One region of the Streptomyces sp. NPDC003035 genome, then DNA from elsewhere that is predicted to be linked to it. Evidence: riboswitches for the same ligand, from Rfam matches in the RefSeq annotation. Region 1 holds a riboswitch; the other holds the start of a gene.
The links. A riboswitch is a leader RNA that binds a small molecule or an ion and turns the genes downstream of it on or off. The one in region 1 is predicted to bind ZMP and ZTP.
Positions count from the first base shown of each region.

Region 2: linked by a shared signal. The riboswitch ahead of glyA (serine hydroxymethyltransferase) and the one ahead of ACFYV5_RS31995 (bifunctional 5,10-methylenetetrahydrofolate dehydrogenase/5,10-methenyltetrahydrofolate cyclohydrolase) in region 1 are both predicted to bind ZMP and ZTP.

Region 1 is NZ_JBIAPJ010000012.1:124,380-139,814, reverse strand. It holds gene ACFYV5_RS32005 (aldehyde dehydrogenase family protein) at 1-1,385, opposite strand, end outside; gene ACFYV5_RS32000 (GAF domain-containing protein) at 1,432-2,754, opposite strand; ZMP/ZTP riboswitch at 2,867-2,973, shown strand; gene ACFYV5_RS31995 (bifunctional 5,10-methylenetetrahydrofolate dehydrogenase/5,10-methenyltetrahydrofolate cyclohydrolase) at 3,002-3,856, shown strand; gene ACFYV5_RS31990 (hypothetical protein) at 3,980-4,771, shown strand; gene ACFYV5_RS31985 (SWF or SNF family helicase) at 4,837-6,177, opposite strand; gene ACFYV5_RS31980 (DEAD/DEAH box helicase) at 6,174-9,263, opposite strand; gene ACFYV5_RS31975 (fatty acid desaturase family protein) at 9,540-10,619, shown strand; gene ACFYV5_RS31970 (hypothetical protein) at 10,636-10,818, shown strand; gene ACFYV5_RS31965 (MOSC domain-containing protein) at 10,904-11,452, shown strand; gene ACFYV5_RS31960 (tannase/feruloyl esterase family alpha/beta hydrolase) at 11,475-12,872, opposite strand; gene ACFYV5_RS31955 (hypothetical protein) at 13,018-13,995, opposite strand; gene ACFYV5_RS31950 (hypothetical protein) at 14,095-14,400, opposite strand; gene ACFYV5_RS31945 (class I SAM-dependent methyltransferase) at 14,614-15,216, opposite strand; gene ACFYV5_RS31940 (MHYT domain-containing protein) at 15,368-15,435, shown strand, end outside.
Region 2 is NZ_JBIAPJ010000010.1:2,968-18,402, forward strand. It holds gene ACFYV5_RS28870 (PLP-dependent aminotransferase family protein) at 1-1,409, shown strand, start outside; gene ACFYV5_RS28875 (hypothetical protein) at 1,528-2,397, opposite strand; gene ACFYV5_RS28880 (hypothetical protein) at 2,487-2,765, shown strand; gene ACFYV5_RS28885 (glutathionylspermidine synthase family protein) at 2,784-3,965, shown strand; gene ACFYV5_RS28890 (polysaccharide deacetylase family protein) at 3,969-4,664, opposite strand; gene rocD (ornithine--oxo-acid transaminase) at 4,814-6,019, opposite strand; ZMP/ZTP riboswitch at 6,127-6,216, shown strand; gene glyA (serine hydroxymethyltransferase) at 6,281-7,561, shown strand; gene ACFYV5_RS28905 (hypothetical protein) at 7,950-8,720, opposite strand; gene ACFYV5_RS28910 (RNA polymerase sigma factor) at 8,695-9,303, opposite strand; gene trpS (tryptophan--tRNA ligase) at 9,360-10,373, shown strand; gene ACFYV5_RS28920 (2'-5' RNA ligase family protein) at 10,477-11,067, shown strand; gene ACFYV5_RS28925 (decaprenylphospho-beta-D-erythro-pentofuranosid-2-ulose 2-reductase) at 11,117-11,872, opposite strand; gene ACFYV5_RS28930 (FAD-binding protein) at 11,910-13,280, opposite strand; partial or broken gene ACFYV5_RS28935 (phosphatase PAP2 family protein) at 13,441-13,962, shown strand; gene ACFYV5_RS28940 (decaprenyl-phosphate phosphoribosyltransferase) at 14,207-15,172, shown strand; gene ACFYV5_RS28945 (GtrA family protein) at 15,169-15,435, shown strand, end outside.

The DNA.
Region 1 (15,435 bases):
GCGTGGTAGCAGTTCGTCCAGACGCGGCCCGCCTGGATCGCGCGGCCCGCGCGGTAGGCCGTGTTGCCGTCGCGGGTCCAGACGCCCGCGCCGAGGCCGTAGAGGGTGTCGTTCGCCGTGCGGATCGCGTCGTCGAAGTCGGTGAAGGACGTCACCGCGACGACCGGGCCGAAGATCTCCTCCTGGAAGATCCGCATGCGGTTGTCCCCCTCGAAGATCGTCGGCTGGACGTAGTATCCGCCCGCCAACTCACCCCCGGGCTCGATACGCTGACCGCCCGTCAGGATCTTCGCACCCTCCTGCAGGCCGATGTCCAGGTACGAAAGGATCTTCTGGAGCTGGTCGTTGGACGCCTGGGCGCCGATCATCGTCGCCGTGTCCAGCGGGTGGCCCGGGACGATCTGTTCCGTGCGGGCGACCGCGGCCTCCAGGAACTCGCTGTAGTGGCCGCGCTGGATCAGCGCCCTGGAGGGGCACGTGCAGACCTCGCCCTGGTTGAGGGCGAACATCGTGAAACCCTCGAGCGCCTTGTCGCGGAAGTCGTCGTCCGCCGCCCACACGTCGTCGAAGAAGATGTTCGGAGACTTGCCGCCCAGCTCCAGCGTGACCGGCTTGATGTTCTCGGAGGCGTACTGCATGATCAGCCGGCCCGTCGTCGTCTCGCCCGTGAAGGCGATCTTCGCGACGCGCGGCGAGGACGCGAGCGGCTTGCCCGCCTCCGCGCCGAAGCCGTTGACGATGTTCACCACGCCCGGCGGCAGCAGATCGGCGATCAGGCTCATCCAGAAGTGCACGGACGCCGGCGTCTGTTCGGCCGGCTTGAGGACCACCGCGTTGCCCGCGGCCAGCGCCGGGGCCAGCTTCCAGACCGCCATCAGGATCGGGAAGTTCCAGGGGATGATCTGCGCGACCACGCCCAGCGGCTCGTGGAAGTGGTACGCCACGGTGTCGTCGTCGATCTCGCTCAGCGCGCCCTCCTGGCCGCGCAGCGCCCCCGCGAAGTAGCGGAAGTGGTCGATCGCCAGCGGGATGTCGGCGGCGAGGGTCTCGCGTACCGGCTTGCCGTTCTCCCAGCTCTCCGCGACCGCCAGCGCCTCCAGATGCTCCTCCATCCGGGCCGCGATCCCCAGCAGGACCCCGGCACGTTCGGCGGGCGCGGTACGGCCCCAGGCCGGCGCGGCGGCGTGCGCCGCGTCGAGGGCGCGCTCCACGTCCTCGGCCGTGCCGCGGGCGACCTCGGTGAAGGGACGGCCGTCGACGGGGCTCGGGTTCTCGAAGTACTGCCCGCGGGCCGGGGCGACGTACTCACCGCCGATCCAGTGGTCGTAGCGGGCCTGGTACGACAGGAGTGCGCCCTCGGTACCGGGTGCGGCGTAACGGGTCATGGACATGGCCTCCCTCGGGACCGCGCCGGCCGTCCCTGGCCGGCGCTCACCGCCGAGTCTGCGGAGCCCTACGTTGCAAGGCCGTTGCGCCCGCCGACAGTTCCGCGTCCAGCGCCCGCAGCCGGGCCAGCACGGGGGCCTGCCCGGAAGCCGGCACCACCTCGGACAGCGCCCGCCACATCTCCACGTCGTCCTCGCCCCAGGTGCTGTACGTCCAGTCCGCGAGCAGCCCCGGATCACCCCGGTCCACCAGCGCCGCCCGCAGGCGGTCCGAGAGCCGCTCACGCAGCCGTACGACCCCCGGCGCGCGCGAACCGGGAAGGAGCGGCCCCGCGTACGCGCCGAGCGCCGCCGACAGCGCGCCCGAACCGAGCCGCCGGTCCACCGTGCCGAAGTCCGCGTCCACCACCGCGTCGAGCCGGTACGGGCGCGAGCGCACCAGTTCCCCGCCGAGCAGCCCGCGCAGCCGGGACAGTTCGGCCCGCAGCGTGACGGGGGTGACCGACTCGTCCTCGTACAGCAGCGTCAGGAGTTCGTCGCCGCTCACTCCGTCGGGGCGGTGGGTCAGGAGGACCAGGATCTCGCTGTGTCGGCGGCTCAGCTGCAGCCGGCGGCCGGCCACGCCGATCAGCGCCTCGTCCCGGCCGAGCGCGGTCAGGCGTACCCGGTCCGCGGCCGGCGGGGGCGCGAGCAGGGCCAGGTGGGACTCGGCCGCCCGCGCCACCGCCTGCACGAACGCCAGGCTGTGCGGATGGGCGAGCCGGTCCCCGCCGGTGATGTCGACCGCACCGAGCAGGCGTCCGGTGTGCGGATCGTGCACGGGGGCGGCCGCGCAGGTCCAGGCCTGCACGGGCCGCTGGAAGTGCTCGGCGCTGAACACCTGCACCGGTCGGTCCACGGCGATCGCGGTCCCCGGCGCGTTCGTCCCGGCCACCGACTCCGACCAGCGGGCCCCGGCGACGAAGTTCATCGCGCGGGCCCGCCGCAACGTCCCTGGGTGGCCCTCCACCCACAGCATCCGCCCCGCCGCGTCGCAGACCGCGAGGAGATGCTCGCCATCGGTCGCGTACGTGCCCATCAGCTCCCGGATCACCGGCATGGCGGCCGACAGCGGATGCTCCTCGCGATGCCCGGCGAGCTCCTCGTCGGCCAGCTCCACACAGGCCGCGCCGTCCGGGCTCACCCGGGCCCGGGCCGAGCGCCGCCAGGAGTCGGCGACCAGCGGACGGACCGGAGGGAGCGGCATCCGGCCCCCACCGGTGAAGGCGTCGTGCGCCCGCCGCAGCGCTCCCGGGTCCGGCTCCGAGGTCACCCACGCATCGCTCAACTCGGCCTCCACGTCGAGGTCCACCGTTCCGTTCGTGGTCATCGTCGTCCGCGCGCAGGCCGCCCACAAGCGTCCGGACAGCGCGGCATGGCGCCCTGTCCGGATGCCGCCCCATGCCGCCCCCAGGTCCTCACGAGGTCCTCACGTAGAGTGGAGCTCGGGCCGTGACTGGCGCTTGAGGTGGATCACCACCGGGGAGCGGCCCGGCGGACTCCACGCACCCGCGTGGACCCGTCACTGCCGTGCGCCTGGGCGATCACCTGTCCTTCACGACGCCCAGGAGTGGCCCATGTCCACCAGCACCGCTTCCCTCATGGACGGCACCGCGCTCGCCCGCCGCACGGTCGAGGAGACCGCGGCCCGCGCCGCCGAGATCACCCGCCGCACCGGCGTCACGCCCTGTCTCGCCACGGTGCTCGTCGGCTCGGACCCGGCCTCCGTCACGTACGTGAAGATGAAGCAGAACCGCTGCGCGAAGGCCGGAATCCGTTCCCGGCACGTGGAGCTGCCCGCCGCGACGACCACCGAGGAGCTCGTCGCCGCGATCACCGCGCTCTCCGAGGACCCCGAGGTCCACGGCATCCTGCTCCAGCACCCCGTCGGACCGCACATCGACGAGCGCGCCGCCTTCGAGGCGATCGCCCCGGAGAAGGACGTCGACGGTGTCACCATGGCCTCCTTCGCCGCCATGGGCTTCGGCCTTCCCGGCTTCGTCTCCTGCACGCCCGGCGGCATCATGCGCCTGCTCGACGCGTACGACGTCGAGCCCAGCGGCAAGCGCGCCGTCGTCGTCGGCCGCTCCGCGATCCTCGGCAAGCCGGCCGGCCTGCTGCTGCTCGGACGCGATGCCACCGTCACGTACTGCCACTCGCGCACCACCGAGCTCTCCTCCATCGTGGCCGAGGCCGACATCCTCGTGGCGGCCGTGGGCCGGCCCCGCTTCATCAAGGGCGAGGACATCAAGCCCGGCGCGGTCGTGATCGACGCCGGCTACAACCCCGGCAACGTCGGTGACGTCGACTTCGAGACCGCCGCCGAGCGGGCCTCGCTGATCACGCCCGTACCCGGTGGCGTGGGTCCGATGACCATCGCCGTGCTCCTCGCGCAGACCGTCGAGGGGGCGGAGCGTCAGCTCGGGCTGTAGCACGGGGGTGGGGGCCGCGTACGAGCCGTGGGCGAACGGGTTTGATCACAGTTCGGTACAAGGTGTGCTGCAACTTGTTCTCGAACCGCGGCAGCTGACGGCCGGTGAGTGACCCTGGTCGGCATGTCCACGCTCTCCGCCGACCTGTTGTCGCCGCTCCGGTACTTCGTGCTGCCCGTCCTGCTCGTGGTGGCGGGTCTCGTGGCCGCGAGCTGCCACGCCGGCGGGGGAGCGGGCCGGTTCTCGGCGGAGCCGACGGATCGTACGTCAGCCCGGACCGCCCAGGGCGGGAGCCGGGAGCTCGCACCCCAGGGCGGGTCGCCCACGGACGGGCCCGCTCCCCGCACCGGCTCGCGGGCCTCCGGGGCACCGGCCTCCACCTCACCGGCCTCCACCTCACCGGCCTCCACCTCACCGGCCTCCACCTCACCGGCCTCCACCTCACCGGCCTCCACCTCACAGGGCCCCGGCTCATCCCGCCCGTCGTCGTCCGTCGCCACCGGGCCCGGCCCCTCCGCGCCCGGCCCGTCCGCGCCCGGCCCGTCCGTCCCCGTGCCCTATCAGCGGCTCGGGCCGGGGGAGTGCTTCGACATCGACCGGGAGGCGCCGGGCACCGTCGTGCGGCGCCGCTGCGGCCAGCCGCACGACGCCCAACTCGTCGCCGTGGTCCGGCTCACCGGCGACCACCGCACCGACCGGGACGTACGCGACGGGGCCGCGGCGCTCTGCCGGGAGCCGCTGCGCCGCAAGGCCGCGGAGCAGCCGTACGGTACGCGCTGGACCACCTTCGTCCAGTACCCGTACCGCAGCGGCTACCTCCTCGGCTCCGACACCGTGGCCTGCAGTCTCGCCGCGCACACGCCGGACGGAGGCGCGGGCGGCGCGGCCCGCAAGCTCACCGCGCCGCTCCGGTGACGCATCGGCCGGCGCATCGGGTGAGGCATCCGGCCGGCGCATCCGGCTGACGCTCAGCCCGCGCCTCAGCCGTCGCCCAGCGACAGACCCGCGAGCGCGGCGGCCGGATCCTGGTCCGCCGGGCCGGCCGGGACCCAGTGGCCGCGCTCCCTGCGGTAGGGCCACCAGCGGCCGTCCTCGCCCAGCCGCAGCTGCGCCTCCGCGCCGACCACCGTCCAGCGCGCCGCCCCCGCCGGCCGCAGCACCGGACGGTCGGCGTCCTCCCAGGCCTCCGCGAGCAGCGTCTTCGCCCGGGCCAGCGCCTCGGGTCCCGGCGTCCACTCCTCCTCCAGTACGGACAGGGCGGCCGCGCCCCCGAACCGCCACGCGCGCGTGGCCAGGTCCAGATCCGCCCGCCGACGACCGGACCCGTCGGCGAGCCGGGTCGCGATCCCCGGCGGGACGGATTCGGCGGCGGCCAGTCGCACCGCGTCCTGCCCGACCGCCAGGGACGGTTCCACCGCCGCGCGTTCATGTCCCGGGGCGAGCGCCTCGGCCAGCAGCCGGTGGGCCCGCCCGGCCGCGTCCGCCGCCAGGAACTCCAGCGCCACCGGGTCGAGGCCGGGCGCAGGGTCCGTCTCGGTGTCCAGGGACGGCGGCGTGCCCGGCGCCGGAGGGAGCACCGGCGGGGCCGGCAGCGGAGGCAGGATGTTCCGCGCGGCGAACGCCTCCTCGGCCGATACGCCCCCGGCCGCCGCCTGCGCATCGACCGCCCTCTCCGCATTCTCCGAGGTCGAGGCCGAGGCCGAGCCAGGGGTCGAGCCCGGGCTCGTCGGAGCCGCCCGCGCGGCGCTGCGCTTCTGCAGCTCGTCCAGGAGCCCGCGCTCGCCGCGCCCCCGCATCAGCAGCAGCACGAACGGATCCTCGTCGAGCAGCCGCGCCACCTGGTAGCAGAGGGCCGCCGTGTGCGGGCAGTGGTCCCACGCCTCGCAGCCGCACTCCGGATCCAGATCACCGATGCCGGGCAGCAGTTCCAGCCCGGCCGCCGCCGCGTCCTCCACCAGGTGCGGCGGCATCTCGTGGTCGAGCAGGGCCGCGATGTGGCCCGCGCTCTCCACCGCGAGGTCGAGGAGCCGGTCCCACTCGTCCTCCGACAGCTCCTGCAGGAGCACGTCACTGCGGTACGACGTGCCGTCGCCGTCCCGTACGACCGCCGTGATCCGCCCGGGGCGCACGGAGACCGCGCCCACCGCACCCCCACGGGCGTGCTTACGCCCCTTCTTCAGCTGTTCGCCGTCGAGAGCCGTGTCCTCGAGCGCCTTGAGCCAGGCCCGGCCCCACCACGTGCGGGCGAAACCGGACCCCTGGGCCGGCGGCAGCGCCGCGAAGGTCCGCTCGGCGTCGTGCATCCCGTCGTACCCGCTCATCGTCCGTCCCCTCGCAGCTGGACCAGATCCGCCAGCTCGGCATCCGTCAGTTCGGTCAGCGCCGCCTCGCCCGAGCCGAGCACGGAGTCGGCCAGCGCCCGCTTGCGCAGCAGCATCTCCGCGATCCGGTCCTCGATCGTCCCCTCGGCGATCAGCCGGTGGACCTGCACCGGCTGGGTCTGCCCGATGCGGTACGCGCGGTCGGTGGCCTGGGCCTCCACCGCCGGGTTCCACCAGCGGTCGTAGTGCACGACATGCCCGGCCCGGGTGAGGTTGAGCCCGGTGCCCGCCGCCTTCAGCGACAGGAGGAAGACGGGGACCTCGCCGTCCTGGAAGCGCGCGACCATCGCCTCGCGCTCGGCGACGGGCGTGCCCCCGTGCAGGAACTGCGTCCGTACGCCCCGCGCCGCCAGATGCCGTTCGAGCAGCCGTGCCATCTGCACGTACTGCGTGAAGACCAGCACGCTCGCGTCCTCGGCGAGGATCGTGTCGAGGAGCTCGTCCAGGAGCTCCAGCTTCCCCGAACGGCCGTCGATGCGCGGCCGCTCCTCCTTCAGGTACTGGGCGGGATGGTTGCAGATCTGCTTGAGTCCGGTCAGCAGCTTCACCACCAGACCGCGCCGTTCCATGCCGTCGGCCTCGGCGATGGCCGCGAGGGTCTCCCGCACCACCGCCTCGTAGAGACCCGCCTGTTCCTTCGTCAGGGAGACGGCCCGGTCGGTCTCGGTCTTCGGTGGCAGCTCGGGGGCGATCCCGGGGTCCGACTTACGGCGTCGCAGGAGGAACGGACGGACCAGCGCGGCGAGCCGTTCGGCGGCGGCCGGGTCCTCGCCGCCCTCGACGGCCGAGGCGTAGCGGGATCGGAAGGTGCCGAGCCGGCCGAGGAGGCCGGGCGTCGTCCAGTCGAGGATCGCCCACAGCTCGGAGAGGTTGTTCTCGACGGGAGTGCCGGACAGGGCGACGCGCGCCTTGGCCCCGATGGTGCGCAGCTGTTTGGCGGTGGCCGAGTACGGGTTCTTGACGTGCTGGGCCTCGTCGGCGACGACCATGCCCCAGGGCGTTCCGGCCAGCGCTTCGGTGTCCAGCCGCATGGTGCCGTACGTCGTCAGGACGAACTCGCCGTCGGCCAGGCCCTCCAGGCTGCGGGACGGGCCGTGGAAGCGGCGCACGGGCGTGCCGGGCGCGAACTTCTCGATCTCCCGCTGCCAGTTGCCCATGAGCGAGGTCGGACACACGACGAGCGTGGGACCTGCGGCGGCGGGCTCGCTCTGCCGGTGCAGATGCAGCGCGATGAGCGTGATCGTCTTGCCCAGGCCCATGTCGTCGGCGAGACAGCCGCCGAGGCCGAGGGAGGTCATCCGGTGCAGCCAGTTGAGGCCGCGCAGCTGGTAGTCGCGGAGCGTCGCGGCGAGCGCGGCAGGCTGGGCGACCTCCTGCGGTCCGCCCTCCGGGTCGGCGAGACGGGCGCGCAACTGCTCCAGCCAGCCGGTCGCCTGGACCTCGACCCGTCGGCCGTCGGCCTCGGTCGTACCGGTGAGCACGGCGCCGAGCGCGTCCACGGGCGTGACCTTGCGGTCGTGCGAGGCGCGGGCGCGGCGCACCTCGGCCGGATCGACCAGTACCCACTGGTCGCGCAGCCGGACCACCGGGCGACCGGCCTCGGCGAGCTGGTCGAGTTCGGCACGGCTGAGCTCCTGGTCACCGATCGCGAAACGCCAGTTGAAGGCGAGGAGGGCGTCGGCGGACAGGAAGGAGGGGAGCGCGGAGGAGCGGTGACCGACGGGGCCGCTGCCGGGGTCGTCCGCGACGCCGACGCCGGCGCCGACGCCGGCGCCGACGCCGGCGCCGGCGGTGTGCGGGGCCTCGGGGCCCGGTCGCCCGGTCGCGGAGGGATCGCCGTCCGGCGGGCCGATCACCGCGCGCACACTGAGCCGGTGTGCCAGGTCGCGCGGCCAGTGGATCTGGACGCCCGTCGCGGCGAGTGCCCGAGCCGCCGGCCCCAGCAGATCGGTGACCTCCTCGTCCGCCAGCTCGACGGCGTCCGGGACGGCAGCCGAGAGCAGCGGAGCCAGCGGCGCCCAGGCGCGGGCGGCGCGGCGCAGCGCGAGGAGGGCGTCCATCCGGGCCCGGGGCCCGAACGCTCCGCCGGCCGGACCGGATCCGGCCCAGACCTCCGCCGCGTCCGCGACCAGCGCCGGGTCGGCGACGCTGTGGATCTGCAGGACGGCCCGGAAGGCCGGAGCCTCCTGCTCACCCAGGCCCGGCAGTTCGAGGCGCAGCGAGAGCCGTACGCCCGCGTCATGGCCGGCCGCCACGTCCGCGGCCCATGCCCGCTGCGCGGGCAGCACCTGCGGTTCGTCGGCCGCGAACGCGGGCCCGCCGGCGGCGAGCGGTGCGGCCGGCGTGCGCGGCAGCCCGTCCGCGACCGCGTCCACGAAGGCGCGCAGCAGCCCCTCGGGCTCGGGGAGCAGCAGCGGGCCGGAGTCGGAGAGTGGGCGGGAGCCGGACAGCGGTACGGAGTGGGACAGAGGTACGGAGTGGGACAGCGGTACGGAGTGGGCGGTGGGCGGCATCGAGGCGGCGAGCGCCCGTAGCTCGGCCAGCTCTTCCGGGCCGAGGGGACCGGCCCGCCACGCGTCCCGGTCGGTGGGCGTGAGGCCGGGCAGGAAGAGCCCCTTGGCCGCGAGGTGCAGGCCGAAGAGGGCGGCGGCCCCCCAGAAGGCGGCCGCGGGCGAGGCCGCGCCGGAGAAGCGGGCGCGGGTGAGGGCCGGCAGGGCGTCCCGTACCGGAAGGAGGAGGGCGGGAACGGAGTGCGGACGGACGCCGTCGGCGACGGCCGTCACGACCGTCAGTTCCTCGGCGACCGCCGTCACCCCCATCGCTTCCGTCAGCGCGTCGGCGACCGCCGTCAGCCCCGTCGCCGTAGCGGTCGTCGTAGCGGTTGTCGTCGTCAGTTCGTCGGTGGCCGACGGAGACGTCGCGTCCGGGGACAGGAAGGCGATCCGGCCGGCGCGGGGCGGATCGGCGGGCAGGAACACGGCGGAGCAGCGGGCGAGTTCATCGAGTCTCCGGGACGGCGACAACACATTCCTCAAATTTGACTACCGGGGTCGAGCGGCCGAGGGTACTCGAACCGACCGGTCGCCCGTGAACGGAACCGCCGTGATCTGGCTCACGTCGCCCGCTCACGCCGGGGCGGGTCCGGACCCGGAGGGTGGAGCCAACCCCACCCCCGTCCCCCGGCAATCCCCCTGGAACCCCGGGGGATGCCGTCATTCCTGCGGACGACCTGCGATCCGTACGTTCGAGGGAGTCCGGGCGGCCCGCGCCCGGGCCCCCGCCCACGGACACCGGAGACCGCCATGCCCCAGGCCACAGCAACGCTCACGGCGCCCGATCGGGGCACCGCCACCAGAAGGGGCGGCGCCGGCGAGTTCACCCCGTTGCTGCGCACCATCAGGGAGCAGGGGCTGCTGGAACGCAGGACCGGGTGGTACGCCCGCGGCATCGCCGTCAACTTCCTCGGACTCGCCGCCGTCGTCGCGAGCCTGGTCCTGCTCGGCCCCTCCTGGTGGGCCCTGCCGCTGGCCGTCCCGCTCGCCCTGCTCTCCGCCCGGGCCGCCTTCGTGGGTCACGACGCCGGGCACGCCCAGATCTGCGCCGACCGGCGCCGCAACCGGCTCATCCAGCTGGTCCATGCCAACCTCCTGCTGGGCATGAGCCAGGAGTGGTGGAACGACAAGCACAACCGCCATCACGCCAACCCCAACCACCTCGACAAGGACCCGGACGTCGCGGCCGACATCCTCGTCTTCGCGCAAGCCCAGACCACCGGACGGGCCGGCTTCCGCGGCTGGCTCACCCGCCACCAGGCCTGGTTGTTCTTCCCGTTGACCACCCTCGAGGGCATCGCGCTCAAGGTGTACGGATTCCAGGCGCTGTTCTCCACGGACGGTCCGTACAGGACCCGGCGCGAGCGGCTCGTCGAAGGCGCGCTGCTCCTCGCCCACGTCGCCGGGTGCGCGACCCTGCTGCTCACCACCCTCACCGTCGGCCAGGCCCTCGTCTTCGCCCTGATCCACCAGATGCTCCTCGGACTGCACCTCGGCCTGGCCTTCGCCCCCAACCACAAGGGCATGGAAATGCCCGACGACCATCCGGACGGTGACAGCTGGGGCCATCTGCGCCGCCAGGTGCTCACCTCGCGCAACATCCGGGGCGGGGCCCTGACGGACTGGTTCCTCGGCGGTCTGAACTACCAGATCGAGCACCACCTCTTCCCGAGCATGCCGAGGCCCCATCTGCGACTCGCCCAGCCCGCCGTGCGTGCGCACTGCCGTACGGTGGGTATCCCCTACACAGAGACCGGTTTCGTCGAGTCCTACCGACAGGCGCTCGGACATCTGCACGAGGTCGGGGAGCCGCTGCGCTCGGCAGCGTGACAAGGAGGCGTCGGACATGTCGACACGGACGAAGATCGTGATCGGGGGAGTGGCCGTCGGCCTCCTCCTCATGCCCCTCATCGGATTCTGGATGTCCCTGCTGGTGGTGCTCGGCGTACCAGCCGTCGCCTACCTGGCCCTCGACCCGGGCCAGCGGCGCCGCGTACGCCGGATCTCCCGCAAGGAGCTCCACCGCTGACCTCCACCGCTCGGGGAGCGTCTGGCGTAGGCTCGACGATGATCACCCGCATGTGATCATCGGATCGGGAAGAGGAGCTCACCTCATGAGCAGCGGCGCTACCGTCACGACGGTCAGCAGCAACGGCGTCTACTCGTTCACCAAGCCGAACCGGGACAGCATCACGCTGCTCGCCGGTCTCGGAGTGGAGGGGGACGTGCACGCCGGCGTCACGGTCAAGCACCGTTCCCGCGTGGCCAAGGACCCGACCGTGCCGAACCTGCGTCAGGTGCACCTGATCCACGCGGAACTCCTCGACGAGGTCGCCGGGGCCGGGTTCGAGGTCGCACCGGGCGCTCTCGGAGAGAACATCACCACGCGGGGCATCGACCTCCTCGGCCTGCCGACCGGCACCCGGCTGCACCTCGGCGCCGAGGCCGTCGTCGAGGTCACGGGCCTGCGCAACCCCTGCGCCCAGATCGACGCCTACCGGCACGGCCTGCTCAAGCAGGTCCTCCGCCGGGACGAGAACGGACAGGTCGTCCGGAAGGCCGGGATCATGAGCATCGTGCTGACCGGCGGAGAGGTGCGGCCCGGCGACCCGATCCGGGTCGAGCTGCCGGCCGAGCCGCACCGCCCTCTGGAGATGGTCTGAGCTCCGTCCCCGTTCCGGTCCCTTACGGGGCCGCCAGCGCGCAGGAGTTGACCACGTCACCGCTCGCCGGCCGTGCGATCGTACGGTCCGCGGGCGGAGCCGTGCCCGCCTCGACCCACTCCCTGAGCGCCGTGAACGCCGAGCGGTAGCAGGGCAGGATCGGACGCAACCGGTCCGGATAGGTGTCGTACAGGCCGTCCGCGTGGGTGCCGTCCTGGACCGTGTAGTACCGGTGCAGCCCGGCCCGGCCCCGCGCCTCGACCATCCCCGCGTATACGTCGGAGTCGGTCGCGATGGGCAGCAAGGTGTCCAGATCGCCGTGCAGGGTGATCAGCGGCTTGCCGATGCGCCCGGTCAGCGCGACCTTGGCGACGGCCCGGCGCACGGACGCGGGGCGGGAGGCGTAGTCGTACGAGGCGTCGGAGACGCACGGGGAGAGGATCTGCTCGATCGTCGAACCCGCCGTGGCGCCCGGGCACCCGGGGTCGTACGACGGATCGAACTCGGCCCGGAAGACCTTCTGCGTCAGGCCCCAGTACGCCTTCTCGTGGTACGGCCACAGGAAGCGCGAACCGGGGGCGAAACCGGCGTCGATCATGTCCTGGTCGGAGGCCCGGCCGAGGGCGCGGGCCACGGTGACCGGAAGACTCGTCAGCAGGTTGGGGCCGCGAGTCGTCCAGAGCACGCCCTCCCAGTCGACCCCGCCGTCGTACAGCTCCGGGCGGTTCTCCAGCTGCCAGCGGGTCAGATAGCCGGCGTTGGAGATGCCTGTCATGTACGTGCGGTGGGGCGCCCGGCCGTAGCGCTGCCGTACCACCTTCTTCGCGGCCTTCGTCAGCTCGGTCACCCGGTCGTTCCACTCGGCGACCGCGTCGCCCGGCCGACGCCCGTCCGTGAAGAAGTCCGGTCCGGTGTTGCCCTTGTCGGTGGCGGCGTAGGCGAAGCCCTGGGCCAGTACGTGGTCGGAGATGAGCGTGTCGGTGGAGTACTGGCGCCGGGTGCCGGGGGCGCCGGTCACGACGAGCCCGCCGTTCCAGTTCTCGGGGAGCCTGATCACGAACTGCGCGTCGTGGGCCCAGCCGTGTGTCGCGTTGAGCCGCGAGTCGTCGGGGAAGTAGCCGTCGATCTGGATGCCGGGGACGCCGGAGGGATTTTTGCTGCCCTGCGCGGAGAGGCCCGCCTGATCGGCCATGTCGGTGTACGGGGTACCGGCCAGGCCGGCCGTCGTCAGATCCCCCAGGCAGGCCGTCCGCCGGTGCTCGGCGCCCAGGACGTGGATCCGGTGGTGCTCCGCGCAGGTGGGCGGAGGGCCGGACGGCTCCCCGGCGGCCCCTGCCGGCGCGGCGGGACCGGCGACGGTCAGGGCGGTGAGGAGTGCGGCGAGCAGCGGGACGCCTCGGTTCAGGCGTGGGGACGGCATGGACGGCCTCCGGCGGGACGGCGGGACGAGGGTGCGCCGCCACATCGTGCGGCGCGCCCTTCCCGTGCGGCCATGGTCCGGGGCCACACCTCGGGCCCTTGGCCCATGTGGGGCCGCGGCCGGCGGGGTCAGGTGCTACGGGACGTCAGGAGGGACGTACCGCCATCGCGTCCAGGGCCTTCAGAAGGCCCGGCAGCTTCGGGCCGCGTGCCACGGGGAGGACCTCGTGGGGTTCGTCGTCCAGGAGGACGAAGGCCATGTCGTCGGTCCGCGCGACCAGCGACCAGCCGGGGCCGTCGGCCCGCAGCATCCGCGCCCCGCCGGCGGCGAAGCTGGACCGCACACGGCCCACCGGCGGAGCGTCCTCCAGATAACCGCGCAGCTCGGCGAGCGCGCGACGGACGCCGTCGTAGGGGTCGCGAGGGTCGTCCCCCTGGGCGGTGACGCGGCCGTCGGCAACGCCGCCAGGTCCAGCCCCCTCGGCGCGTTCTGCCATGCCGGCCATGCCGGCCATACCGGCCGGGTCCGCCGGGCCGTCACCGGCTCCCACCGCCGCAGCGTTACCGCCCCGGGCGGCCATGTCGGCCATGCCGGGCCGGTCCGCCGGGCCGTCGTCGGCTTCCGCCGCGGGGTCCTTGCCGTCCCCTTCGCCGTCCATCTCCGCCCGCCAGGCCGCCCACTGCAGCGCCACCTCGTCCGCGCCGAGCCTGCGCTGGGCCGGTCCCCAGGTGGTGCCGTCCGGCGGGGACAGCGGCGTGCGGTCGCCCTCCTCGGGCTCCGGATCGTGCGGCGCGGGGAGGCCAGGGGCGGCCGTGGCCACGGCGAGCGGCCAGCCAGGGAGCGCGGCCACGACCGAGCGCTCGTCGGGGGAGAGGTCGTACTCCATCCCGCAGTCCCAGGACGCGATGGCCACCGCGACCAGCGACACGTCGTCGATGATCACGGTCCACCGTGCACCCTCGCCGTCCTGGCCGAGGACGAGCCCGTACCCCTCGGCGTACGGCTCGAGACCCAGCGCCGCGCAGGCAGCCGGGTAGTCGTCCCCCAGGACGCTGGGGAACTGCGCGGGCGTGAGCAGCACCGCGGTCAGCACGTACAGCGCGTCGTCGTCGGCGGTAGCCACATCAGCCTCCCCATCTGGTCGTCGGCGCACCTTAACCAGTGGGTAACCCGCGCGTCGAGAGTCCCTGGAAGGAAAGTGGCGCGGCCGATTCCGTACGGCTCAGGCCCCCGGCAGTCCCAGCAGCGACCGAGCCACGGTCTGCGGCGACTCGTCGCGCTCGCGGGCGAGGGCGATGACGGCGCGGCAGGCGAGCTCGTTGACGCCGAAGGAGAGGGCCTCGGGGGAGACCCAGGTGGCGGCCTCGTCCATCCGGTCCTGATCGTCCTCCACGCAGCCGACCACATAGACCGCGGCGGCCTCGAAGAGGTTGTGCTGCCGTCGCACCCGAGGTTGCTGGGCAGGATCCTGGGGCGCGCGTCGCGCGGTCGGCAGAAGGGCGTTGAATATCGCTCGCACACGGGCCATGGCCTGCCGCCTTCCCCGGACACGGTTGCCCGGCACCTCCACCGTAGACACGGAAGTGCCGGGACAGAAGGGCGCGTCGAGTTCGCGTCACGCCCGGCGGAACACCGCCGTCATCGTGCCGCTCCGCGTCGAAGCGGACGCGGTCCCGACCGCGGGGATGAACCTCGTCCTCGTCGCTCTGTACGACGGGGGCTCACCCTGTACGACGGCGCCTCACCGGTCCTGGCGGACGGCCAGCACCAGGTAACGGTCCTCCTCGTCCACGTAGCTGACCATCCGCCATCCGGCACCGGAGAGGAGCGGGCGCAGGTTGGGCTCGGCGCGCAGATCGTCGTCGGTGATCCGCCGGCCGTGGCGGGCGGCGAGGGCGGCCCGGCCGATGGGATGGAAGAGGGCGAGCTGTCCGCCGGGGCGGACCACGCGCGCCAGTTCGCGCAGGTTCTTCGCGGGGTCCGCCAGGTGGGAGATGAGACCGGCCCCGAACACCGCGTCGAGCGCCTCGTCGCGCAGCGGCAGCCGGGCGACATCCGTCAGGAGCAGCCCGGCGGACCCGTCGCGCCCGGCGCGTACCGCCTCGGCCAGCATCTCCGGGGTGAGATCGGCGCCGATGACGGTCCCGGCCGGACCCACGGCCGCCCGCAGCGCGGGCAGGGCCCGGCCGGTGCCGCAGCCCGCGTCGAGCACCGCGTCCCCGGGGCGGAGCCCGAGATCGGCGACGGCGGCGGCGTAGGCGGGGCCGTCGTCGGGGAATCGGGCGTCCCAGTCGGCGGCGCGGGGACCGAAGAACTCCTGGACGTGGGTGGGGTCATCGCTCATGCGTGCATGATGCCTCAGCCTCAGGGGTGAACGTCCTGTGCGCACGTTCGAGCGCGGCACGATCGTTCTGGAACATCTCTATGTCATATTCCATCAGCTTTCGAAATGCGCCCCTGATGCGCCCCCTTGTCCGGACTAGCGTCCCCGAGTCATGGGACACCTGGACCACGCCACCTTCGGCTGGCTGACACCCGCGCTGTCGTACGCGATGGCCTGCGC
Region 2 (15,435 bases), on a different contig from region 1:
GGGCCGACCTCCATCTGGAGCTACGGGGAACCGGCCTGCGTACCGGGCTGATGGACGCCCTGCGGGAGGCCGTGCGCAGCGGGCGTCTGGAGGCGGGCGTACGGCTGCCGTCCTCCCGCTCGCTCGCGGCGGACCTGGGCGTGGCCCGCAACACCGTCGCCGACGCGTACGCCGAGCTGGTCGCCGAGGGCTGGCTGACCGCTCGGCAGGGTTCCGGGACGCGGGTCGCCCAGCGCGCCGTGCCGCGCCGGACGGGCGGGACGGCGGGGGCGGCCGGGGCGGCGGGGACGCGGCCCCCGGTGACGGCGCGGCGGGACACCGCCCGGCCGACGTACGACCTGAAGCCGGGTGTGCCGGACCTCGCGTCCTTCCCGCGCGCCGAATGGCTCAAGGCGTCCCGGCGCGCGCTGACGGCCGCGCCCCACGAGGCGTTCGGCTACGGCGATCCGCGTGGCCGGATAGAACTGCGCACCGTGCTCGCCGAGTACCTCGCCCGGGCCCGGGGCGTCCACGCCCGGCCGGAGCGGATCGTGATCTGCTCCGGGTTCGTGCACGGGCTGATGCTGATGGGCCAGGTCCTGCGTGCCCGCCGCGTGCGGGAGGTGGCGGTCGAGTCGTACGGGCTCGACGCCCACTGGGACCTGCTGACCCGCGCGGGACTGCGGCTGCCCGCCCTTCCGTACGACGAACTCGGCACCAGGACCGAGGAGCTGACCGCCATGAAGGGCGTCGGCGCCGCGCTGATGACGGCGGCCCACCAGTTCCCGCTCGGCGGCGCGCTCCATCCGGACCGGCGGGTCGCGGCGATCGACTGGGCGCGGGCCTCGGGCGGCCTGATCCTGGAGGACGACTACGACGGCGAGTTCCGTTACGACCGCCAGCCCGTGGGCGCGCTCCAGGGCCTCGATCCCGAGCGGGTCGTCTACATGGGCACCTCCAGCAAGTCCCTTGCGCCCGGGCTGCGGCTGGCATGGATGGTGCTGCCGGACGGCCTGGTCGACGAGGTGGTGGCGGCGAAGGGCCGGGTGGACTGGGTGTCCAGCTCGCTGGAGCAGCTGACCTTCGCGGAGTTCCTCGCCTCGGGCGCGTACGACCGGCATGTCCGGGCGATGCGGCTGCGCTACCGGCGGCGCCGTGACGCACTGGTGGCGGCGGTGGCCGCGCACTCCCCGGAGACCCGGGTGAGCGGCATCGCGGCCGGCCTCCACGCGGTCCTGGAACTCCCGCCGGGCCTCGAGCCCGCGGTCCTGCGCTCCGCCGCCTGGCAGGGCCTGGCGCTCCTCGGCCTCAACCGCTTCCGCCACCCCGACGTACCGACGACCCAGGACGGCCTGGTGGTCGGCTACGCGACACCTTCGGACAGCGGTTGGGCGGGCGCGCTGGCCGCGCTGTGCCGGGTGCTGCCGTAGACGCCGTGCGTGCGGCGGTGATGGCGGCCCCGTGCGCACGGCCATGCGGCCGGCCTACGCCCCCGGCTCCCTACGTCCCCGGCCTCTTACGTCCCCGACTCCCTGCGCCCCCGGCCTCCTACGTCCCCGGCTCCCTACGGCCCCGCGCTTCGGCCTCCGCTTCCTCCAGGGCGCCCACCGCCGGTGCCGGCGGCTCCCCGAAGCGGGCCAGGACCAACGCACCGGCCACCGCGATCGTGAAGCCGAGGATCGCCGCCCACGCCAGGCCCTCGCGCGTACGGTCGCCGAGCCAGACCACGCCGACGAGCGCCGGGCCGATCGTCTCGCCGAGGACCGCGCCGGCCGTCGCCGTCGTCACCGAACCCCGCTGGAGCGCCGAGGTCAGCAGCAGGTACGCCGCGGCGCCGCCGACGAGCAGCGCGTACCAGGCGGGATTGGCCAGGTCGGGGCCGTCGATCAGCCGGACCGCCACCTCCACCACCCCGAAGCCGAACCCGGCCCCGAGTCCCAGCACCAGCGCCCGGGGCCGGTTCGGCAGCCGCCCCGCCACCACCCCGATCCCGAGGACCCCGAAGGCGGTCGCCAGCATCGCCCAGCGCAGGGCCGGCGAGCCATGGCCCTCCCCCTCCGTCCCCGAGGCGAAGGCCAGCATCGCAAGACCGCCGCAGACCACGGCCACCGCCGCCCACTCCATCCGGGTGAGCCGGACCTTCAGCAGCCACGAGCAGACCACGGCGGTGACCGCCAGACTGGCGGCGAGCGCCGCGCCGACCGTGTAGATCGGCAGGGTGAGCAGGGCGACGACCTGCAGCCCGAAACCGATCCCGTCCAGGGAGAGTCCGGCGAGGTACCGCCACTGCCGCAGCGCGCCCCAGAGCAGGGCCACATCGACCCCGCCGCCCGTCCCGGGCCTCGCCGCCCGCGCACCGAGCGCCTGCAACACCGACGCCGTACCGAAGCAGAGCGAGGATCCCAGCGCACAAATCAAACCGAAGAGCACAAAGTGACTCTAGTGCGGGGGTGCTCGGCCACCGGCCTAAACTGTGCGGTCGCGACCACGGGATGGGGAGGACTGACATGCGCAGGCTGAGGTCGAGCACGGTCGTGCTCGGCGGTATGGGGGTGCTCGCGGCGACGATCACGTCCTGCGGCTCCGAGCCGGACAGGCGGTGTGTCGACCCGCTGACCCGCGAGAAGCTGCCGAGCTACGAATGCGAGAGCGGCAGCGGCAGCTCGACCCGCGGTTCGTACTACTACGGCGGCCGGGTGGCCGACAACAAGGTCAGCGGCGGCAGCTTCGACAAGACGGCCGTCGACACCGGCGGTTTCGGCTGCTCCGGTTCCGGCGGCGGCTGAGCGGACGGACCGTACGACATGCGGCGGCACACGATCGAACCCCGGCCCGACTGGCAGCGGACGGTGGAGGAGCAGGGGCTCGTCTACCCCCTCACCCGCTATCCCGACGGCTCCCTGCGCCCGTACTGGGACGAGAGCGCGTACTACTCCTTCACCCTGCCCGAGGTCGAGGCCCTGGAAGAGGTCGTCGAGGAACTGCACGCCATGTGTCTGGCGGCGGCCGCGCACATCGTCGACCAGGACCGCTTCGCCGATCTCGGCCTGACCGATCCCCGGCTCGTCGCCCGCGTCGCCGAGTCCTGGCGCCGCCGGGCCGAACTACCCTCCCTCTACGGCCGCTTCGACCTGCGTTACGACGGTACGGGCCCGGCCAAGATGCTGGAGTACAACGCCGACACCCCCACCTCCCTGGTCGAGGCCGCCAGCCCGCAGTGGTTCTGGATGGAGGAGCGCTTCCCCGGCGCCGACCAGTGGAACTCGCTGCACGAGCGGCTCGTCGACGCCTGGAAGCGGCAGGCCGCGCTGCTGCCGCCCGGCCCCGTGCACTTCGTCCACTCCGACGGCGACGAGCTCGGCGAGGACCTGATGACGGTCGCGTATCTGCGCGAGACGGCCCAGCAGGCCGGGCTCGACACGGAGGCGCTGTCGGTCGAACAGATCGGCTGGGACCGCCTTTCGGGGCGGTTCGTGGACGACCGGCTGCGGTTCATCCGCAGCTGCTTCAAGCTCTACCCGTGGGAGTGGCTGGCCACCGACCGCTTCGGCCCGTACGTCCTGGACACCCTCGACAACGGCGGCGGTACGGGCACGACCTGCTGGATCGAGCCCGCCTGGAAGATGCTGCTCTCCAACAAGGCGCTCCTCGCGATCCTCTGGGAGCTCTACCCCGGCCACCCGAACCTGCTGCCGGCGTACCTCGACGGCCCGCGCGAGCTGGCCGCGAGCGGTGGTTACGTCGCCAAGCCGCTCCTCGGCCGCGAGGGCGCGGGCGTCACGGTCCACGAACCGGGCGCCCCGGCCGTCGTCCGGGAGGAGCCCTGCTGCTATCAGGAGCTGGCCCCGCTGCCGGACTTCGAGGGCAACCGGGTGGTGCTCGGCGCGTGGGTCGTCGAGGACGAGGCGGCGGGGCTCGGCATCCGGGAGTCGGCGGGCCTGATCACGGACGAGTACGCCCGCTTCCTGCCGCACGTCATCCTCTGACCGCTACTCCGGTACGTACTCCCGGAGGGGCGCGGGCTTCAGGCCGGCGGCCTCGGCGGCGGCCAGGGCGCGGGTGAGGTCCTGCTCCAGGGTCTCGTTGAAGTGCAGCAGGATGATGTCGCCCGCCTTGAGCCGCGGGGTCGGCGGAGTCCACTGCCCCCAGGTGGTGAAGTCGTACGTCCAGGTCACCAGGGCCTTCGCCCCGCAGGCGCGGGCGGTGGTCCGGGTGGTCTCGTCGTACGTCCCGTAGGGCGGGCGCAGCAGCCGTGGCCCGTCACCGAACTCCGCGAGGTGCCGCTCGCGCGCCCCGCAGACCTCCGCCTTCTGGCCGGCCGCGTCGAGGGTGGTCAGGTCGGGGTGGCCGACGGTGTGGTTCTCGACGCGGGAACGGCCCTGGTCGAGCAGGGTGTGGAAGTAGCCGGAGTCGTACGCGTAGGCGCCCGGGAGCAGGAAGAGCGAGGCGGGCACCCGCCGGTCGAGCAGGAGCTCGGCGGCGGCGGGGTCGTGGAACCAGCCGTCGTCGATGGTGACGAAGACGACCGGATCGTCGGTCCGGATGTGGGAGACGACGGGCACGGGCTCGGGCCAGGCCGCCCCGGGAGCGGCGTGCGCGGGTCCACCGAACGCCCCGAGCAGCGCGAACGGGACGAGGGCGGCGAGTGCGCCACGCAGGGCGCGGCGCGGACGGGGTCTCGACATGGCGGCATCATTGGCCTAGACCAACTGCCGTGTCAATGCCCCGAGTTACCTCCGCCCGCGCCTCCCTCCCCTCGCTCACCGTCCTCTCCGGCGGACCCGGCCAGTCCGACGTGGAACTCAGTCCGGCGGAACTCTGTCCGACGTGGAACTCAGTCCGACAGGACCGCCCGCAGCTGCTCCAGACCCCAGTCCAGATCCTCCTTGCTGATCACCAGCGGCGGCGCGATCCGGATCGTCGAGCCGTGCGTGTCCTTCACCAGCACCCCCCGGTCCATCAGCTTCTCCGAGATCTCCCGGCCCGTACCCCGGGACGGGACGATGTCCACCCCGGCCCACAGCCCGCGCCCGCGCACCGCCTCGACGGCGCCCGCGCCCACCAGCAGCCCCAGCTCGGCGTGCAGATGCTCGCCCAACTCGGTCGCCCGCTGCTGGTACTCCCCGGTCCGCAGCATCGCGATCACCTCCAGCGCCACCGCGCACGCCAGCGGGTTCCCGCCGAACGTCGACCCGTGCTCACCGGGCCGGAACACACCGAGCACGTCACGGTCGGCGACCACCGCCGAGACGGGGACGACACCACCGCCCAGCGCCTTGCCCAGGACGTACACGTCCGGCACCACGCCCTCGTGCTCGCACGCGAACGTCCGCCCGGTCCGGCCGAGGCCCGACTGGATCTCGTCCGCCATGAACAGCACGTTCCGCTCGCGGGTCAACTCCCGCACTCCGCGCAGATATCCGGCGGGAGGCACCAGGACCCCCGCCTCGCCCTGGATCGGCTCCAGGAGCACCGCCACGGTGTGCGCGGTGACCGCGGCGTCCAACGCCGTCAGATCCCCGTACGGGACGATCTCGAACCCCGGGGTGTACGGGCCGTAATGGTCCCGCGCCTCGTGGTCCGTGGAGAAGCTGACGATCGTCGTCGTCCGGCCGTGGAAGTTGTTCGCCGCGACCACGATCTTCGCGTGTCCGTCCGGCACGCCCTTGACCTCGTACCCCCACTTCCGCGCGGTCTTCACGGCCGTCTCGACCGCCTCCGCGCCCGTGTTCATCGGCAGGACCATCTCCTTGCCGCACAGCTCCGCGAGCTGCGTGCAGAACTCCGCGAACCGGTCGTGGTGGAACGCCCTCGACGTGAGCGTCACCCGCTCCAGCTGCGCCCGAGCAGCGTCGATCAGCCGTCGGTTGCCGTGCCCGAAGTTGAGGGCCGAGTACCCGGCGAGCATGTCGAGGTAGCGGCGGCCCTCGACATCGGTCATCCATGCCCCGTCCGCCGAGGCGACGACGAGGGGCAGGGGGTGGTAGTTGTGAGCGCTGTGCGCCTCCGCGGAAGCGATCGCGTCTTGCGTTCTCGACACGGGGTCTCCGTTCGTCCTGCGGCCAGGGGCGGGTGTGGCCCCTTTTTCTATCGTCGCTCGGATGCCGCACGAAGAAACCTGGGTGACGGCGCGCCCGCTAGGCTGGAAACACGCGCGGCGACTGGCGTACGGGGAAGTGACCCCGGGGGAGCCGCGCGCGGCAGACACACGCGGTGCCGCCCGCCTGGGCACCAGGGAACCACGACAGATCCCGTGCGCACCTGCCCCGGGACGATCCGCCGCAACGCCCGGAGGAACGCCATGAACGAAACTCCCCATCCCGCTCTCACCGCCACGGACCCCGAACTCGCCGCGCTCGTCGTCGCCGAGGAGCGGCTGCAGGCCGAGACCCTGCGGCTGATTCCCAGTGAGAACTACGTGTCCCACGCCGTCCTCGAAGCCTCCGGCACCGTCCTGCAGAACAAGTACAGCGAGGGCTACCCCGGCCGTCGGTACTACGAGGGCCAGCAGAACATCGACCAGGTCGAGACCCTCGCCATCGAGCGCGCCAAGGCCCTCTTCGGCGTCGACCACGCCAATGTGCAGCCCTACTCCGGCTCCCCGGCCAACCTCGCGGTCTACCTCGCCTTCGCCGAACCCGGTGACACCGTGATGGGCATGGCCCTGCCGATGGGCGGCCACCTCACGCACGGCTGGGGCGTCTCCGCGACCGGCAAGTGGTTCCGGGGCGTGCAGTACGGCGTACGTCAGGGCGCGGTCTCCGAGGGCGGCGGGCTCATCGACTTCGACCAGGTCCGCGACCTGGCGCTCAAGGAGCGGCCCAAGGTGATCTTCTGCGGCGGCACCGCGCTGCCCCGCACGATCGACTTCGCCGCCTTCGGCGAGATCGCCCGCGAGTGCGGGGCCGTGCTCGTCGCCGACGTCGCCCACATCGCCGGCCTGATCGCCGGCGGCGCCCACCCCTCCCCGGTCCCGCACGTCGACGTCATCTCGACCACCACCCACAAGACCCTGCGCGGCCCCCGCGGCGCGATGCTGATGTCCCGCGAGGAACACGCCAAGGCCCTCGACAAGGCCGTCTTCCCCGGCCTCCAAGGCGGCCCGCACAACCAGACCACCGCCGCCATCGCCGTCGCCCTCCGCGAGGCGGCCCAGCCCTCCTTCCGCGACTACGCCCACGCGGTCGTCGCCAACGCCAAGGCCCTCGCCGAAGCGCTGATCGCCCGCGGCTTCGATCTGGTCTCCGGCGGCACCGACAACCACCTGATCCTGATGGACCTCACCCCGAAGGAAGTCCCGGGCAAGGTGGCCGCGAAGGCCCTCGACCGGGCCGGGATCGTCGTCAACTACAACACCGTCCCCTACGACCCCCGGAAGCCCTTCGATCCGTCCGGCGTCCGCATCGGCACCCCCTCCCTCACCTCCCGCGGTCTCGGTACGGAACAGATGGCGCAGGTCGCCGAATGGATCGACCGCGGTGTCGCGGCGGCGGGCTCGGGCGACGAGGACGCGCTTCTCACGATCCGCGCGGAGGTCGCGGACCTGATGGCGGCCTTCCCGGCACCGGGCCTCCCGGCCTGATCCGACCGACCCGCTTCGCCCGGGCCCGGTCGCGGCCAGGCCCGGCTAAGACCGGCACAGTCCCGGTACCGGCCGGGACCGGCCAGGACCGGCACAGTCCCGGTACCGGCCGGGACCGCCACACTCCAGGTCCCGGGCAGGTCCCGGCAGGACCGGGCACAGTCCCGGTCCCGGGCAGGCCCAGCCCGTCCGATCCCGGGCAGGTCCCCGCAGGCTCGGCCGACTCGACTCGACTCGACCAGGCCCGACCCGGCCCGACTCGGCTCGCCCCACTCGGCCAGGCCCGACCCGGCCCGACTCGGCTCGCCCCACTCGGCCCGGCCCGGCTCGGCCCGGCTCGGCCCGGCTCGGCCGGACCCGTCCGACGGGTCCGGCCGAGCCAGGTCGGTCAGCCGACCGACTCGGCCGTCCGGCGGGCCCGCTCCCGGTCCGGTATGCCTTCCAGCCGGAAGGTGAGCGCGCCCCCGCTCCTCGTCCAGAGGAGCGTCGGGCCCGCCGTGCGGACCTCATGGGTCCACACCGAGCCGGTCGCGTCCGTCATCGGAAACGTCAGCAGATGCGGGGCGGCGAACCAGTAGCCCTGCGCGCCGTCCGGCAGATCGACCCACTCCGGGTGCGTCGTGACCTGCTTGGCGAAGCCGATGTCCAGGCGGGCCGGGAACTCGTCCAGCCGGACCGTGTTCGCCCCGTCGCGCCAGCACAGGGCGATCACCGCCCGCCCCCGCTCGGCCGAGCCGGTCACCGAGACCGCGTCCGGCGGGCCGAGCGCGCTCGGTATCAGCGGCGCGAAGCCGGCCCTCCGAGCGGCCTCCTCCAGGGGCACCGGGTCCGGGCACCCCGGCACCGCCGCACCTGGGACGGGATGCGCCCCGGGGTCGTACCGCACCTCCACCCCACCGAAGCCGAACCAGTCCGCCACCGTCGCCCGCACGGGAGGCGTGAGCACCAGGACGATCAGCACCCCGGTCAGGCTCGCCACCAGCGCCCGCCATCGCTCGCGCACCCACGCCCAGCGCCGTCGCCGGGGGACCGGCACCGGCACACGCTCCGCCAGGAGCTGAGCGAGCACCCGCTCGGCCATGGTCTCGCCGTCCACGTCCGGCACCCGCAGATGCCGTCCGAGGTCACGCAGCTCATCCGGGAGCCCGTCGTCCGTCATGCTCGTCACCTCCTTCCCCTGTCAGCGCCAGACCGAGCTTCTTCAGCGCCCGGCTCAGCCGGGACTTCACCGTCCCCCGCGGCCAGCCGAGCGCCTCGGCCGTCTCCGTCTCGTCCAGCTCCAGCAGATAGCGGTGGATCACCACCTGCCGATGGTCCTCACCGAGCCCGTCCAGCGCCGCCAGCAGCCGGCGCCGCCGCTCGTCCTCCTCCACCGCCACCGCCGGATCGGCCCCGTCCGGTATCAGCGGCTCGCTCCCCAGCAGCTCCGCCTCCCGCCCCGCGACGGCCCGCTGCCGACCCGCCGAGCGCACTGTGTTCCTCGTCTCATTGACCACGATCCGCAGCAGCCACGGCCGGAACGCGGCGCCCTCCTGGAACCGCCCCAGCGACCGGTACGCCTTGAAGAAGGCCTGCTGCACCACGTCCTCGGCCTCCGCACCCGCTCCGCACGCCACCGCCGCCCGCAGCGCGACCGCCGTGTGCGCGCGGACCAGCGCCGCGTACGCCTCCGCCTCCCCGGCGCGCACCCGTGCGATCACGGCCCCTTCGTCGACGATCAGGCCCCCCTCCCGCGTCCTCACACTCTTGATACACCGGCAGTCCGGGATCGGTTCCCACACCTGAGAGAATGAGGAACATGGCCTCTGATCGTCCTCGCGCACTCTCCGGCATCCAGCCCACCGCGGGCTCGTTCCACCTCGGCAACTACCTCGGTGCGATCCGTCAGTACGTCGCGCTGCAGGAGACCCACGACGCCTTCTACATGGTCGTGGACCTGCACGCCATCACGGTTCCCCAGGACCCCGCCGAGCTGCGCGCCAACACCCGGCTCGCCGTCGCCCAGCTGCTCGCCTCCGGCCTCCACCCGGACCGCTGCACCCTCTTCGTCCAGAGCCACGTCCCCGAGCACGCGCAGCTCGGCTGGGTCATGAACTGCCTGACCGGCTTCGGCGAGGCCTCCCGCATGACCCAGTTCAAGGACAAGTCCGCGAAGCAGGGCGCCGACCGCGCCACCGTCGGCCTCTTCACGTACCCGATCCTCCAGGTCGCCGACATCCTGCTCTACCAGGCGAACCACGTTCCGGTCGGTGAGGACCAGCGCCAGCACATCGAGCTGACCCGCGACCTCGCGGAGCGGTTCAACGGCCGCTTCGGCGAGACGTTCACCGTCCCGGAGCCGTACATCGTCAAGGAGACCGGGAAGATCTACGACCTCCAGGACCCGACGATCAAGATGAGCAAGTCGGCGTCCACGCCCAAGGGTCTGATCAACCTGCTCGACGAGCCGAAGGCGACGGCGAAGAAGGTCAAGAGCGCGGTCACCGACACGGACACGGTCATCCGCTTCGACCCCGTGAACAAGGCGGGCGTCTCCAACCTGCTCACCATCATGTCCACGCTCACCGGGACGGCCGTCGCCGACCTGGAGAAGAGCTACGAGGGCAAGATGTACGGCGCGCTGAAGACCGACCTGGCCGAGGTCATGGTGGACTTCGTCACGCCGTTCCGGACCCGTACGCAGGAATACCTGGACGACCCGGAGACGCTGGACTCCCTCCTGGCCAAGGGAGCGGAGAAGGCCCGCGCGGTCGCCGCGGAGACCCTGGCGCAGACGTACGAGAGGGTGGGCTTCCTGCCCGCCAAGCACTGAGTCCGAGGACCCTGGCCTCAAGGGCGGTGCAGGCCGCACACTGGCGGCTGCACCACCCAAAATCCCGAGAACCATCCTGAAGACAACGACGGAGGAGAACGACGTGGGGACCGTAACGCTCGGCGTTTCGATCGCGGTCCCGGAGCCCTACGGCAGCCTGCTCCAGGAGCGGCGCGCGGGCTTCGGGGATCCCGCCGCGCACGGCATCCCCACGCACGTCACCCTCGTCCCGCCGACGGAGGTCGACGAGGAGCGGCTGCCCGCGATCCGGGCGCATCTCGCCGAGGTCGCGGCCGGCGTCCGCCCCTTCCCGGTCCGTCTGAGCGGAACCGGAACGTTCCGCCCGCTGTCGCCGGTCGTGTACGTCCGCCTCGCCGAGGGCGTCTCCGCCTGCGCCTGGCTCCAGGAGCGGGTGCGGGACGAGTCCGGGCCGCTCGTGCGCGAGCTGCAGTTCCCGTACCACCCGCACGTCACGGTGGCGCACGGCATCTCCGAGGAGGCGATGGACCGGGCGTACGAGGAGCTGGCCGACTTCGAGGCGGCCTGGACCTGCTCGTCCTTCGCGCTCTACGAGCAGGGACCGGACGGGGTGTGGCGCAAGCTGCACACGTACGAGTTCGGCGACGGCCGCCCCGTCTCCACGGTCCCGTCCCAGGGCGCCCCGGTCGACACGCCCACCCCGACCACCGGCTGACCGCCCTCCGGGTCTCGGCCCGGCCGGCCGGGGATCCGCCGGCCCGGGATCACAGCGGAAGGCGTCGGAACACCGGCCTCGGTACGTGTCGGAGCGCCGACATCACCATGCGCAGCGCCCCCGGCACCCACACCGTCTCCGAGCGGCGCCGCAGTCCCAGTTCGATCGCCCGCGCGACGTCCTCCGGCGTGGTCGCCAGCGGGGCCTCCTCGAGACCGGCCGTCATCCGCGACCGTACGAACCCGGGCCGCACGACCATCACGTGCACCCCCGTCCCGTGCAGCGCGTCCCCGAGCCCCTGCGCGAATGCGTCGAGACCGGCCTTTGAGGAGCCGTAGATGAAGTTGGCGCGGCGGGCGCGCTCTCCGGCCACGGAGGAGAGCACCACCAGCGAGCCGTGCCCCTGCGCCTGCAGCGCCGCCGCGCAGACGAGCCCGGCGGAGACGGCCCCCGTGTAGTTGGTCTGCGCGACCCGGACGGCGGCGAGCGGAGCGGCCTCGTCGTGCGCCTGGTCGCCGAGGATCCCGAAGGCGAGCAGCACCATGTCGATGTCGCCCTCGGTGAAGATCTTCCCGAGGTGCTCCGTGTGCGACTCGGTGTCGAGGGCGTCGAACGGGACGGTGTGCACCTCCGCTCCCAGCGCCCGCAGCGAGTCGGCGGCGGCGGTCAGGGCGGGGGAGGGCCGCCCGGCGAGCCAGACCGTACGGGTGCGGCGGGCGATCAGCCGGCGGGCGGTGGCGAGCCCGATCTCGGAGGTGCCGCCGAGCAGAAGCAGGGACTGCGGGGTTCCGAAGGCGTCCTTCATGACGATCAAACTCCTCAGCGAGCAATCGAGCGAGCAATCAGAGGGCGAGACGACGGGAGAGGTCGGAGGTGAAGACGGACCGCGGGTCGAGCACGGCGCGCAGCGCCTGGAAGTCGGCGAGCCGCGGATACATGGCGTGCAGCAGTTCGGGCCGTAGCCGGGAGTCCTTCGCGAGGTAGACCCGGCCGCCCGCGCCCACCACCTCCTCGTCCAGCTCGTCGAGGAACGCGCCGAGTCCGGAGAGACCGGCCGGAATGTCGAGCGCGAGCGTCCAGCCGGGCACGGGGAAGGAGAGCCAGCCCGGGTCTTCCTCGCCGAAGCGCTTCAGTACGGCGAGGAACGACGGGCAGCCGCGCCGCGCGATCCGCTTCACGACCCTGCGCAGGGTCTCCTCCTGCCCGTATCCGACGACGAACTGGTACTGGACGAAGCCACCGCGCCCGTAGATCCGGTTCCAGTGCGGGACACCGTCCAAGGGGTGGAAGAAGGTGGAGATCCGCTGGAGTTCGCCGGTGCGGCGGCGGGGCGCCCTGCGGTACCAGATCTCGTTGAACAGGCCGACCGTGGTGCGCCCGAGCAGCCCCTCGGGAACGAGCGCGGGTGCGGCCGGCAGCCGCCCGGGGCGGAAGGCGAGGGGCGCGCGGCGGGCGCGGCGGTCCCGGACGGGGATCGCGTCGTACGGGGCGTGGTCGCCGCGCGTGAGGACGGACCGGCCGGTGGCCGCGCCGCGGGCGAGGAGGTCGATCCAGGCGACCGAGTAGCGGTAGCGGTGGTCGGTGGCGGTGAGACGGGCCATCAGGTCGTCGAGGTCGGTGGCGCGTTCGGTGTCCACGGACATCAGCGAGGTCTCGACGGGCAGGAGCCGGAGGGTCGCGGAGAGGATCACACCGGTCAGGCCCATGCCGCCGGCGGTGGCGTCGAAGAGGTCGGTGCCGGCGGCGACGGTACGGATCTCCCCGTCGGCGGTGAGGAGTTCGAGGGAGGTCACATGGCGGGTGAAGGAGCCGGAGACATGGTGGTTCTTCCCGTGGATGTCGGCGCCGATCGCTCCGCCGACGGTGACGTAACGGGTCCCGGGGGTGACGGGGACGAACCAGCCCAGCGGGAGCAGCACCTCCATCAGCCGGTGCAGGCTCACCCCGGCGTCGCAGACGACGACGCCCGCGGTGGCGTCGATCGAGCGGACGCGGTCGAGTCCGGTCATGTCGAGGACCGAGCCGCCGGCGTTCTGGGCGGCGTCGCCGTAGGCACGGCCGAGACCGCGGGCGATGGATCCGCGCGCACCGCACGCGCGGACCGCTTCGGACGCCTCCTCGTACGTACGGGGGCGGTGCACGCGCGCGAGGGTGGGCGCGGTGCGGCCCCAGCCGGTGAGGGGTGCGAGGGGGGAGTGGGTCTCGGCAGCCATGGAGGCGACCGTATCGCCCGCCATGTGCTGTATGCCTGCTTTGCGCCTGGTTCGTCGAAATGGGTGATTAAACGAGTGTCAGGAAAGATTGCCGTGCGGTCGCCGACCCGCCGGGCCAGAGTCACCCCTGGTTGACCGAACACCGGGGAGGCGGAGCCAGATGCGATACGCGGACTGGGCCGGGGACTGGGCCGGGGCCGAGCGAAGACTCCTCGCCGCCCTGCGCCGCTGCGGGCGGCGGGCGCCGGTGGCGACCGCCGCCCGCGCCCTGTCCTTCAGCGGTGAACACGGCGCGCTGTGGCTCGCGGCCGGGCTCACCGGCGCGGCGGTGGATCCGGAGCGACGGACCGGCTGGCTGCGCGGCACGGCGCTGATCGCCGCGGCGCACCTGGCGAGCATGGGCGTCAAGCGCGTGGTGCGGCGGCCGCGGCCGGGGACGGCAGAGTACGAGCCCCTGGTCCGCACGGCCGGCCGGCACTCGTTCCCCAGCTCCCACGCGACCTCCGCGGTGGCGGCGGCCGTCGCCTTCGGCGCCCTGCACCCGGGCCTCCGCCGCCTGGCCGGCCCGGCCGCGACCGCGATGTGCGTCTCCCGCCTGATCGTCGGCGTCCACTACCCGACGGACGTGGCAGCCGGCGCCCTCCTCGGCGCGGCCACGGCGTCCCTGGGCCGCGGCTGGCTGCACGTGACGCCCGTACCCCGCCACGCGCGCGTGGCACCCGCACCGCCCCACGCGCGCGTGGCACCCGGACCGTGGACCGCACACGTGACATCCGCTGCCCGCGCCGTGCGCCTGGGGCCCGCAGCGCGTCCCGTGAGCGGGGGGCCCGTACCCCGCCACGCGCGCGTGGCACCCGCACCGCGTCCCACGCCCGCGCCGGCACTCCGCTCCCCGGGTCTCGGCCCCGTCCCTCCCGGCGGTCGTCGTGGCTGAGCGTGGCAGCGGAGTCGCGGTACTCGAGAAACCCGCCCTCGCGTCGGGGAGGCGGCAGTCCGGTGGGCGAGGGGTCTTCGCCGTCTGGCTGGGGCTCCTGCGGACCGCGCGGCCCCGCCAGTGGGTCAAGAACGTCCTCGTCATCGCCGCGCCCGTCGCCGCCGGGCAGCTCGTCTCCTGGCACGCGGCGGCCCGACTCGCCCTCGTCTTCGCCCTGTTCACGGCCGCCGCCTCCGCCGTCTACCTCGTCAACGACGCCCGTGACGCCGCCGCCGACCGCGCCCACCCCGTCAAGCGCCGCCGCCCCGTCGCCGCCGGGCTCGTCCCTGTGCCCGTCGCCTACGCCACCGGCACCCTCCTCGGCCTCGGAGCCGCCGTCGCCGGCGCGGTCCTGTGCAACGCCATGACCGCCGCGCTGCTCATCGCGTACCTCGTCATGCAGATCGCGTACTGCGTGCGGCTCAAGCACGTCCTCGTCGTCGACCTCGCCGTGGTCACCACCGGGTTCCTGATGCGGGCGATGATCGGCGGCGTCGCGCTCACCATCCCGCTCTCCCGCTGGTTCCTCATCACCACCGGCTTCGGCGCGCTCTTCATGGTCGCCGCCAAGCGGTACTCCGAAGCCGTGCAGATGGAGGACGCGCAGGGCGCGACCCGCGCGCTGCTCACCCGGTACACGACCGGATACCTCCGCTTCGTCTGGCAGCTGGCCGCCGGCGTCGCCGTCCTCGGCTACTGCCTCTGGGCGCTGGAGAGCGGCGGCGTCGCCGACGCGAGCCTGCTGCCCTGGCGCCAGCTCTCCATGATCGCCTTCATCCTCGCCGTGCTGCGCTACGCCGTCTTCGCCGACCGCGGCACCGCCGGGGAGCCGGAGGACGTCGTCCTGCGCGACCGGCCCCTCGCGGTCATCGGCCTCGCCTGGGCCGCGATGTACGGCATGGCGGTCGCGGATCTGTGAGGCGCGAACTCGTCGGCTTCGCCACCACCGGACTCGTCGCCTACGGTGCCGACCTCGCCCTCTTCCTCTGGCTGCGCGGCCCCGCCGGTCTCGACCCGATCGCCGCCAAGGCGATCTCCTTCCTCGCCGGCTGCACCGTCGCGTACCTGGGCAACGCCCTCGGCACCTATCGCCGGCGGACGGTCGGGCTCCGCGAGTACACCGTCTTCCTCGCGGTGAACCTCGCGGGCGCCGCCGTCCAGCTGCTCTGCCTCGGCGTCTCC